4 regions of the Acidovorax sp. FG60 genome follow, and region 3 is predicted to be linked to each of the others. Evidence: predicted binding sites of a transcription regulator. Region 3 holds the regulator's gene; each other region holds the start of a gene.
What was found. Region 3 encodes sigma-54, which starts transcription at its own class of promoters, with help from an activator protein. Its sites were predicted from a motif close to TGGCANGNAANCTGCTTT; they were not measured.
Positions count from the first base shown of each region.

Region 1: a site for sigma-54 is predicted at 902-919, ahead of ACODS0_RS05080 (TorF family putative porin). Genes of this name have one in related genera too.
Region 2: a site for sigma-54 is predicted at 1,178-1,195, ahead of nirB (nitrite reductase large subunit NirB). Genes of this name have one in related genera too.
Region 4: a site for sigma-54 is predicted at 1,029-1,046, ahead of nirB (nitrite reductase large subunit NirB). Genes of this name have one in related genera too.

Region 1 covers NZ_JBMDJC010000003.1:6,781-8,981, reverse strand. Annotated here, with positions in the region: gene ACODS0_RS05085 (YifB family Mg chelatase-like AAA ATPase) at 1-731, opposite strand, end outside; gene ACODS0_RS05080 (TorF family putative porin) at 956-1,687, shown strand; gene glnK (P-II family nitrogen regulator) at 1,734-2,072, shown strand; gene amt (ammonium transporter) at 2,114-2,201, shown strand, end outside.
Region 2 covers NZ_JBMDJC010000024.1:23,245-25,445, forward strand. Annotated here, with positions in the region: gene nirB (nitrite reductase large subunit NirB) at 1-1,004, opposite strand, end outside; gene ACODS0_RS24245 (bifunctional protein-serine/threonine kinase/phosphatase) at 1,358-2,201, shown strand, end outside.
Region 3 covers NZ_JBMDJC010000005.1:19,745-21,945, forward strand. Annotated here, with positions in the region: gene lptB (LPS export ABC transporter ATP-binding protein) at 1-207, shown strand, start outside; gene ACODS0_RS09030 (RNA polymerase factor sigma-54) at 207-1,796, shown strand; gene ACODS0_RS09035 (acyl-CoA thioesterase) at 1,864-2,201, shown strand, end outside.
Region 4 covers NZ_JBMDJC010000002.1:466,329-468,529, forward strand. Annotated here, with positions in the region: gene nirB (nitrite reductase large subunit NirB) at 1-811, opposite strand, end outside; gene ACODS0_RS04970 (hypothetical protein) at 1,456-1,659, shown strand; gene ACODS0_RS04975 (single-stranded DNA-binding protein) at 1,758-2,057, opposite strand.

The DNA.
Region 1 (2,201 bases), on a different contig from region 3:
CGCAGCGCCAGCATCGACTTGCCCGACCCCGGCGGCCCGGCCATGAGCACGCTGTGCCCGCCAGCGGCAGCAATCTCGAGCGCGCGTTTGGCGCTGGCCTGGCCTTTCACGTCGCACATGTCGGGGCCTGCTGTGCTCGCCGCCATGGGGGTGGCCTGCAGGCGGGTCCAGCCGTCGTTGGCCACGTCGGCATCGCCCGCAGCCACGCTGCCCGGCGGCAGGAAGGCGCGCACCACATCCAGAAGATGCCGTGCGCGCACCACCCGCGCGGCGGGCACCAGGGCGGCCTCTTCAGCGCTGCCGGGGGGCAGCACCAGTTGCGCGGTGATCTGCTGGGTCTGCAGCGCCAGGCTGGTGGCCAGCGCGCCGCGCACGGGGCGCAGTTCGCCCGACAGCGACAGCTCGCCCGCAAACTCATAGCCCGCCAGACGGCTTGCGTCCACCTGCCCGCTGGCGGCCAGGATGCCCAGTGCAATCGGCAGATCGAAGCGCCCTGAGTCCTTGGGCAGATCGGCTGGTGCCAGGTTTACCGTGATGCGCTTGTTATGCGGGAACTCCAGCCCCGCGTTCTGCAGCGCCGAGCGCACCCGTTCGCGGGCCTCCTTGACCTCCACCTCGGCCAGGCCCACCAGCGTGAAGCTGGGCAAACCATTGGCCAGATGCACTTCGACGGTGACAGAAGGCGCCTGCAGCCCCAGAAGGGCGCGGCTTTGCACCAAAGCAAGACTCATGAAGCGGTTTCTCCCCAGATGGGTGCGTTTTATGGTTTTTTAGCGCGGCCCTGTTGTGTAGTGCACCAACAAGGTGCAACATGGTCCGCGCGCACACCGTCACTGTACTTGGGGATCGGTGTAACGCAACGCAACGGCGATGTGAAGGCGATGCAATGGTTGCACTGGCGTGGCACGGTCCGTGCTTAAAACGCTTGTCCCTACTTTGTCCAACCGGAGGAAACATGACCCGCGCCATCATCAAGACCCTGGGCGTTGCCCTTGTTGCAACCCTTCCCATGCTGGCCAGTGCCCAGCTCACCGGCAATGTCAGCCTGACCACCAACTACAAGTTCCGTGGCCAGGACCAGGACGTTTCCAAGTCCAAAGCGGTCAAGCCTGCACTGCAAGGCGGTTTTGACTACGCCTTCGGCGACACCGGCTGGTACGTGGGTAACTGGAACTCCAGCGTGGACTGGCTTGCCAACAACTCGCTCGAATCCGACCTGTACGGCGGCTACAAGTTCAAGGCTGGCGGCGCTGACCTGGACGTGGGCGCCCTGACCTACATCTACCCTGGCAACAGCAACGGCAACACCACCGAGCTGTATGGCGCGGCCACCATGGGCCCCTTCACTGCCAAGTATTCGCACACCATCTCCAAGGACTACTTCGGCTTTGCCGGCGCCAAGGCTGGCTCGGGCCTGAAGGGCCGCAACACCGGCTACCTGAACTTCGCGTTTGCGCAGGAAGTTGCCCCCAGCGTGACGGTGAAGGCCTCGGTCGGCTTCACGCGCTTTGCCAGCGACATCAAGGACCTGGGCGTGCCCAACTACATGGACTACAGCGTGGGCGGTGCCTACGACTTCGGCGGTGGCCTGTCGCTGGGCGCGGCCGTGGTCGGCGCCAACAAGAAGGCCTTCTTCGGCCACGTCAACAAGTCGCGCGTGATCGTCACGCTCACCAAAACCCTGTAAGCAAGTCTCAATGGGCGCTTGCTGCGCCCATGTCGGAGGAACCAAAATGAAAATGGTGACAGCCATCATCAAGCCCTTCAAGCTGGACGAGGTGCGTGAAGCGCTTTCGGACATCGGCGTGCAAGGCATCACGGTCACTGAGGTCAAGGGCTTTGGCCGCCAGAAGGGCCACACCGAGCTATACCGCGGCGCGGAATACGTGGTTGACTTCCTGCCCAAGGTCAAGATCGAAGCCGCTGTGGCGGACGACCTCGTGGACCGCGTGATCGAGTCCATCGAGAGCGCCGCCCGCACCGGCAAGATCGGCGACGGCAAGATCTTCGTGACCCACCTGGAGCAGGTGGTGCGCATCCGCACTGGCGAAACCGGCAAGGAAGCGCTGTAAGGGCGCGGCCGTACTACATCCAAGAAGAGAAACGAAACGCCATGAAAAAACTGCTTGCTTCCTTCATTCTGGGGCTGGGTCTGCTGACCATGGGCAACTTGTCCCTGGCACAGGCGCCCGCCGCCTCCG
Region 2 (2,201 bases), on a different contig from region 3:
AAAAGGTCAATGCCTGTGACCTTGAGCTTGGTGGACGTGAGCGAGCCCTGGTAGCGGCCGATACCGAATTCGGCCAAGTGGTTGGCCAGCACTTTGCCTTGCTCGAACAGCGGGGCCACCAGGCCATAGGCAATGCCCCGGTGCGCCGCGCATTCGCCCACGGCGTAGATGCGGGCGTCGGTGGTGGTCTGCAGCGTGTCGCTCACTACAATGCCGCGGTTCACGTGCAGGCGCATCTTTTCGGCCAGGGCGGTGTTGGGGCGGATGCCCACGGCCATCACCACCAGGTCGGCGGGCACCTCGGTGCCGTCCTTGAACTTCACGCTGGCCACGCGGCCTTCGGTGTTGCCCACCAGCTCCTGCGTCTGCGCCTTCATCAAGAACTGCATGCCGCGCTCCTGCAGCGACTTTTGCAGCATCTTCCCGGCCACGTCGTCCAGCTGCCGTTCCATCAGCCAGTCGCCCACATGCACCACGCTCACTTGCATGCCGCGCTTCATCAGGCCGTTGGCGGCCTCCAGGCCCAGCAGGCCGCCGCCGATGACCACGGCATGCTTGTACGTGGCGGCCGCGTCGATCATGGCCTGTGTGTCGGCAATGTCGCGGTAGGCCAGCACGCCCTGCAAGTCTTTGCCGGGGATGGGCAGGATGAAGGGGTTGGAGCCTGTGGCGAGGATCAGTCGGTCGTATTCGGCGGTGACCACCGTGCCATCCTTGCTGGTGGCGCTGACCACGCGGCGCACGCGGTCCACGTCGGTCACGGTGAAGCCGGTGTGCAGCGTGATGTGATTGTCGGCATACCAGGACCAATCGTTCAGAATGATCTCGTCGATGGTCTGCTCGCCGGCCAGCACGGGCGAGAGCAGGATGCGGTTGTAGTTGGGGTGGGGCTCGGCCCCAAACACCGTGATGTCGTAAAGATCCGGGGCAATCTTGAGCAGCTCTTCCAGCGTGCGCACACCGGCCATGCCGTTTCCTACCATCACCAGCTTGAGCTTTTTCATCGTGACTCCGTCGGTTCTATCGCCTGGGCGATTCGAAAAACAAAAAAGGCGTCCACACGATGCCGTTTCGAATTCCTGTCGAAACCGCATGTGCGGACGCCTTCGTCCGGGCAATCCACCCCTGCGCCATTGCACGGGTGGATTGCGTGACCCTGTGGGGTCGTTGCTGGAGTTAAGCAATGCTTGTGCCAGTCGATTTGCACTGAGGTGGGGCGGCTTCTGGGGGTGTTTTGAGACCCGCGTGTGGGGGGTGGTGCAGTGCTGCCCCGGCTCTGCGCAGGCGCCACGGGGGTATGCCCTTGTCTGGCGCGGGGCGCACCACCTTGGGCACGGAACCTGCAAGGAGCTGGTGCATGACTTTTGAACTGGATTTCGGCCACACCTCGCAGGCCGGGCGCAAGGAGGTGAACGAAGACTTCGCCGCGCTCGTGCTGGGCCAGGGGCGCGACCGTGAGCGCGGAGCCATCGCGGCCATTGCCGACGGCGTGAGTACCGGCGGCAATGGCCGCGAGGCCGCCCAGACTTCAGTGAACACGCTGGTGAACGACTACTTCGCCACGCCCGACACCTGGGACACCACGGTGGCGCTGGACCGCATCCTGTCCGCCCACAACGGCTGGCTCGCCTCCATGAACCGGCGCCGCCAGCCTGCGGTGGGGTTGACCACGCTGACCGCGCTGGTGCTGTGTGGCCAGTCGTACACGCTGGCCCATGTGGGAGACACGCGCGCCTACCTGGTGCGCGAGGGCCGCCTGCAGCAGCTGACCACCGACCATGTCATGGCGCAGCACGATCTCAGGCACCAGCTCACCCGCGCCATGGGCCTGGACGACCACGTGGTGGTGGACTACAGCCAGGGCGAGCTGCGCAGCGGTGACCTGTTTGTGCTGCTGTCGGACGGCGTGCACGGCAGCGTGCCCGAGCGCGAACTGCGTCAGCTGCTGCGCCAGGAGATACCGGCCCAGGCGCTCAGCGACGAGCTGGTGCAGGTTGCCCTGCGCCGTGGCAGCAGCGACAACGTGACCGCGCTGGTGGTGCGGGTGCAGGGCGCGCTGGAGGCCACGCTGCAAGACGAATCGCGCCGCGCCCAGGACCTGCCTGTGCTGCCCCTGCTCAAGGTGGGCGACACCGTGGACGGCCTTACGGTGACAGCCATCGTGGCCGACAACGGCATCCACCGGCTGTACCAGGTGCGCG
Region 3 (2,201 bases):
ATCGAGATCCAGCGCATCATCGGCTTCCTGAAGGCGCGGGGCATCGGCGTGCTCATCACCGACCACAATGTGCGCGAAACCCTGGGCATCTGCGACCACGCCTTCATCATCAGCGATGGCCGCGTGCTCGCGCAGGGCACGCCGTCCGAGATCGTGGACAACGCCGAGGTACGACGTGTTTACCTTGGCGAACACTTCAGGATGTGATGAAGCCTGGACTCTCGCTGCGCGTCTCGCAGCATCTTGCATTGACCCCCCAGCTTCAGCAGTCCATCCGGCTGCTGCAGTTGTCCACGCTCGAACTCTCGCAGGAAGTCGAGCAGATGCTCGACGAAAACCCGTTCCTCGAACGCAATGCCGACGAAGCTCCGCGCGAGGAGTTTGGGCTCGAAGCCGCCGACACGCCCGCGCAGCCCGATGAGTACAGCGCCGATGATGCTATATTTTCAGGAGCTAACAGCGCAAGCAGCACAAGCGCTGAAGGCCAAAATGATGCTGAAACACCGAGTGCTGGCGCTGACGAGCCTGACTGGAGCGGTGACGGCACGGTAGAAATGGCGCCCAACGACGCGGAGTGGGGCGGGGATGCGCCCGCCCGCAACCGCAACGACTCCGAAGGCGACGAGGCCGACGCCACCGAGCTGGCCCGTTCGCATGAATCGCTGACCGCCTTTTTGCACCGTCAGGCACTGGCGCTGCGCTTGTCAGAGATTGACCGCGCAGCGCTGCGTTTTCTCATTGAATCGCTCAACGACGACGGCTACCTCGAAGAGCCGCTGGAAGAGCTGGCCATCAGCCTGGCCGGGCCGGACGACCTGGAGCAGATTGAAGAGCTGGTGCACCGCTTCACCGTGGCCCAGCGCCTGCTGCAAAGCCTGGAGCCCACCGGCGTGGGTGCGCGCAACCTGGCCGAATGCCTGACGCTGCAGCTCACGGCGCTGGCTGCCGACGAGGACAGCGATGCTGACCCCGACACGGTGCAGACCGCGCTGCGCATTTGTCAGCAGCCGCTGGAGATGCTGGCCCGCCGCGACATCCGCCGCCTGACGCAGCTGTGTGGCGACGGCGAAGAGCGCACCCGCGCCGCCATGGCGCTGATCGCTCGCCTGGAGCCTCGCCCCGGCCGTCGCTTTGCCGACGTGGAGCGCAACATCATCATTCCCGACGTCATCGTGCGCAAAGCCGGGCGCGCTAACGGCCGCGACGGCCAGCACAACTTCATCGTCAGCCTCAACCCCGATGTGATGCCGCGCTTGCGCGTGCACGACATCTATGCTGGCGCCCTGCGCGGCCACAAGGGCGGCGAGGGCCACCAGGGCATGCAGCAGCGCCTGCAGGAGGCGCGCTGGTTCATCAAGAACATCCAGCAGCGCTTTGACACCATCCTGCGCGTCTCGCGCGCCATCGTGGAGCGGCAAAAAAGCTTCTTCACCCACGGCGAGTTGGCCATGCGCCCGCTGGTGCTGCGCGACATCGCCGACGAACTGGGCCTGCACGAATCCACCATCAGCCGCGTGACCACCGCCAAATACATGGCCACGCCAATTGGCACGTATGAGCTGAAGTACTTCTTTGGCTCGGGCCTGGGTACCGAGACCGGCGGCAACGCGTCCAGCACCGCCGTGCGCGCCCTCATCAAGCAGTTTGTGGCCGCAGAAAGCCCCGCCAAGCCGCTGTCCGACAGCCAGATCGCCGAGATGCTCAAGGAGCAGGGCATCGAGTGCGCACGCCGCACCGTGGCCAAGTACCGCGAGGCGCTCAAGATCGCGCCGGCCAACCTGCGCAAGGCGCTGTAGGTACCCCGGTTGGGGGCGCATGGCTCGCCCTGTTTGAATTTTTCGTTTTTCTATCCGCCACCCCACCATGGCCCGCATCGTCTTCGACCTCCCCCCGCACTTCGGCTTTGCCACCGAGCTGCAGATCTACATCAGCCACGTGAACCAGGGCGGGCACCTGGACAACGCGCAACTGCTGAGCCTGGTCTCTGAAGCGCGGGTGCGCTTCTTCCAGTCGCTGGGCTACCCCGAGGCCGACGTGGGCGGGCTGTCCATCGTGGTCGGCGACATCGTGGCGCAGTACAAGTCCGAAGGTTTCCATGGCGAGACCATGCGCGTGGAGATGGCCCCGGCGGACTTCAACCGCTATGGGTTTGACCTGGTCTTTTGCATGACCGAGAAGACCTCAGGCCGCGAGGTGGCGCG
Region 4 (2,201 bases), on a different contig from region 3:
CATCGTGGTCGCTGGTACGGCAGGCACTGTCAATGGCCACGCCGCCGCGCGGGCCAATGGCCAGCAGGCTCTGGCGCGCCAGTTCGTCTCGTGGGCGGATGCCAGCGGAGAACACGATCATGTCGGTCTCCAGCCAGGTGCCGTCGGCAAACACCATGCGGTGGCGCGCGCGGGCGCCATCGGTGATCTCCTGCGTATTGCGGCCGGTGTGCACCTGCACGCCCAGTTCTTCGATCTTGGCGCGCAGCACGCGGCCACCGCCCTCATCCACCTGAACAGCCATGAGCCTGGGAGCGAACTCGACGACATGGGTTTCGAGGCCCATGTCGCGCAGCGCCTTGGCGCATTCCAAGCCCAGCAGCCCCCCGCCCACGACCACGCCGGTCTTCGATTTGGCACCCGAGGCCTGCATGGCCTCCAGGTCCTCGATGGTGCGGTAGACAAAGCAGTGATCGCGGTCGCGTCCGGACACCTGGGGCACGAAGGGATTGGAGCCGGTGGCCAACACCAGCTTGTCGTAGGTGAGCACTTCGCCATCCGCCGTGGTCACGGTGCGGATGCGACGGTCCACCGATGCAGCGCGCGCGGCCAGGCGCAACGTGAAGCCGGTGCGCTCGAAGAAGCCGGGTTCGACCAGCGAAAGTTCATCGGCCGAGGTGCCACTGAAGAAGGCCGACAGATGCACCCGGTCGTAGGCAGGGCGCGGCTCTTCGCACAGCACGGTGACCTCGACACCAGTCATGCCGGTTTCGGCCAGACTTTCGAGGAACTTGTGGCCGACCATGCCGTGGCCAATGAGAACGATTTTCATGCTTGCTCATCCTGCAAGAACCCGGGGAACCGTTTCGAGGGGTGCAGGATGTGCCATGCCAGCGGCACAGCACACCCTCCGCGGAACCACGGGCGTGGGTTGGAACTACCAAGCGGGCGACTGCAAAAAAAGCCGCAACTCACTCGGGTGTTCCGCCATCATTAGCGGAGGGTATCGATCAGTCCGCAGGCAGCTTCACCAGCAGACACGGAAGGGGATCGCAATATTCATGCCGCACCATCCGAGGCCATGCCAAGCCCCTGTTGGCGGACCAGGTAGGGCCGACCGGATCGTTCTCTGGAGTACCGCCCTGTGGCGGAATGCATCAATGCAGTGCAGCACCTCACCAAATCAGGGCAATCACCCATACCGTTAGCGAGCTGCAAGGACTGGAGTCGCCAGGCTTTGGCAAAGGCTTGGGCGGTGGACACTTTGGAATCTTCCGATTCACCAAAGCATCTGCAGTGTCACCCTTGCAACCCACCTTGCCTTGCAGTCATCTTTTCATTTCCAAACAAAGCGAGCTCCGGCAGACTGGCACGGCAGGACGGAGGCGACTGGCAACCACCGAGCATCACGTTCATGAAGCACCGACAGCCCCAGCCCCCATCAATACCCATGACCCCACCAGCATGAGCACCAGTATGAACACCGACCGGAGAGTCAACACCGACAGACGCAACGGGCAGGACCGCCGACAAACAGAAAAAGGCCCTCCCAGCAACTACGAACGCAGGCGTGTCGTGGAGGCACGGCAACCGGAATTGACGGAGCTGCATCTGGACGAAGAAGAACTCAAAGCGCTGGGATTTATAAAAACCACATCCACGCCACAAAGCCCGACTTGATATCTGCGGTGCCCCACAAGCGCCTGAAGCCGGTTGCCCAAACCCACAGGGATACACCGTTGCCCCGCTTCAGGTCCGCCACTCAGCAGCGTCCTGTTTCAATCTCCGTGGAGCGCAAGCAGACGGTGCGCCACCATATCCAATGCAGGCCGGGTGTTGCCCTGCTTGTCCGTCCAGACTCTCGGTGTGATGCTGCCCGAAAGCGCGAGTGAATCCCCATCGCGCAGGTTATGAATGGCAGCGCAAACACCCGCCTCAAACGCAATCACATTCACAAAAAGCAACTCGCCATCCGCCGTGTTTGCACGCACCTTGGCCACAGTGAAAGGCTTTCCAGCCTTGTCGGTACGCTGCTCGGAATCACCGTAAAGCCTTCCGGCCACGAGTCCATCGATCATGAAAGTCCTCCGCCCCGGCGGGCCATCACCTGTTTTCGATCAGCACACAGCGCGCTCCCTGGCGGCCAGCCCGCACAACAAGCCCTAAGAGTGCAGCGGTCAGGAGGCATGGTACAAATCATTCAGGGATACCTCTGAGCGCCC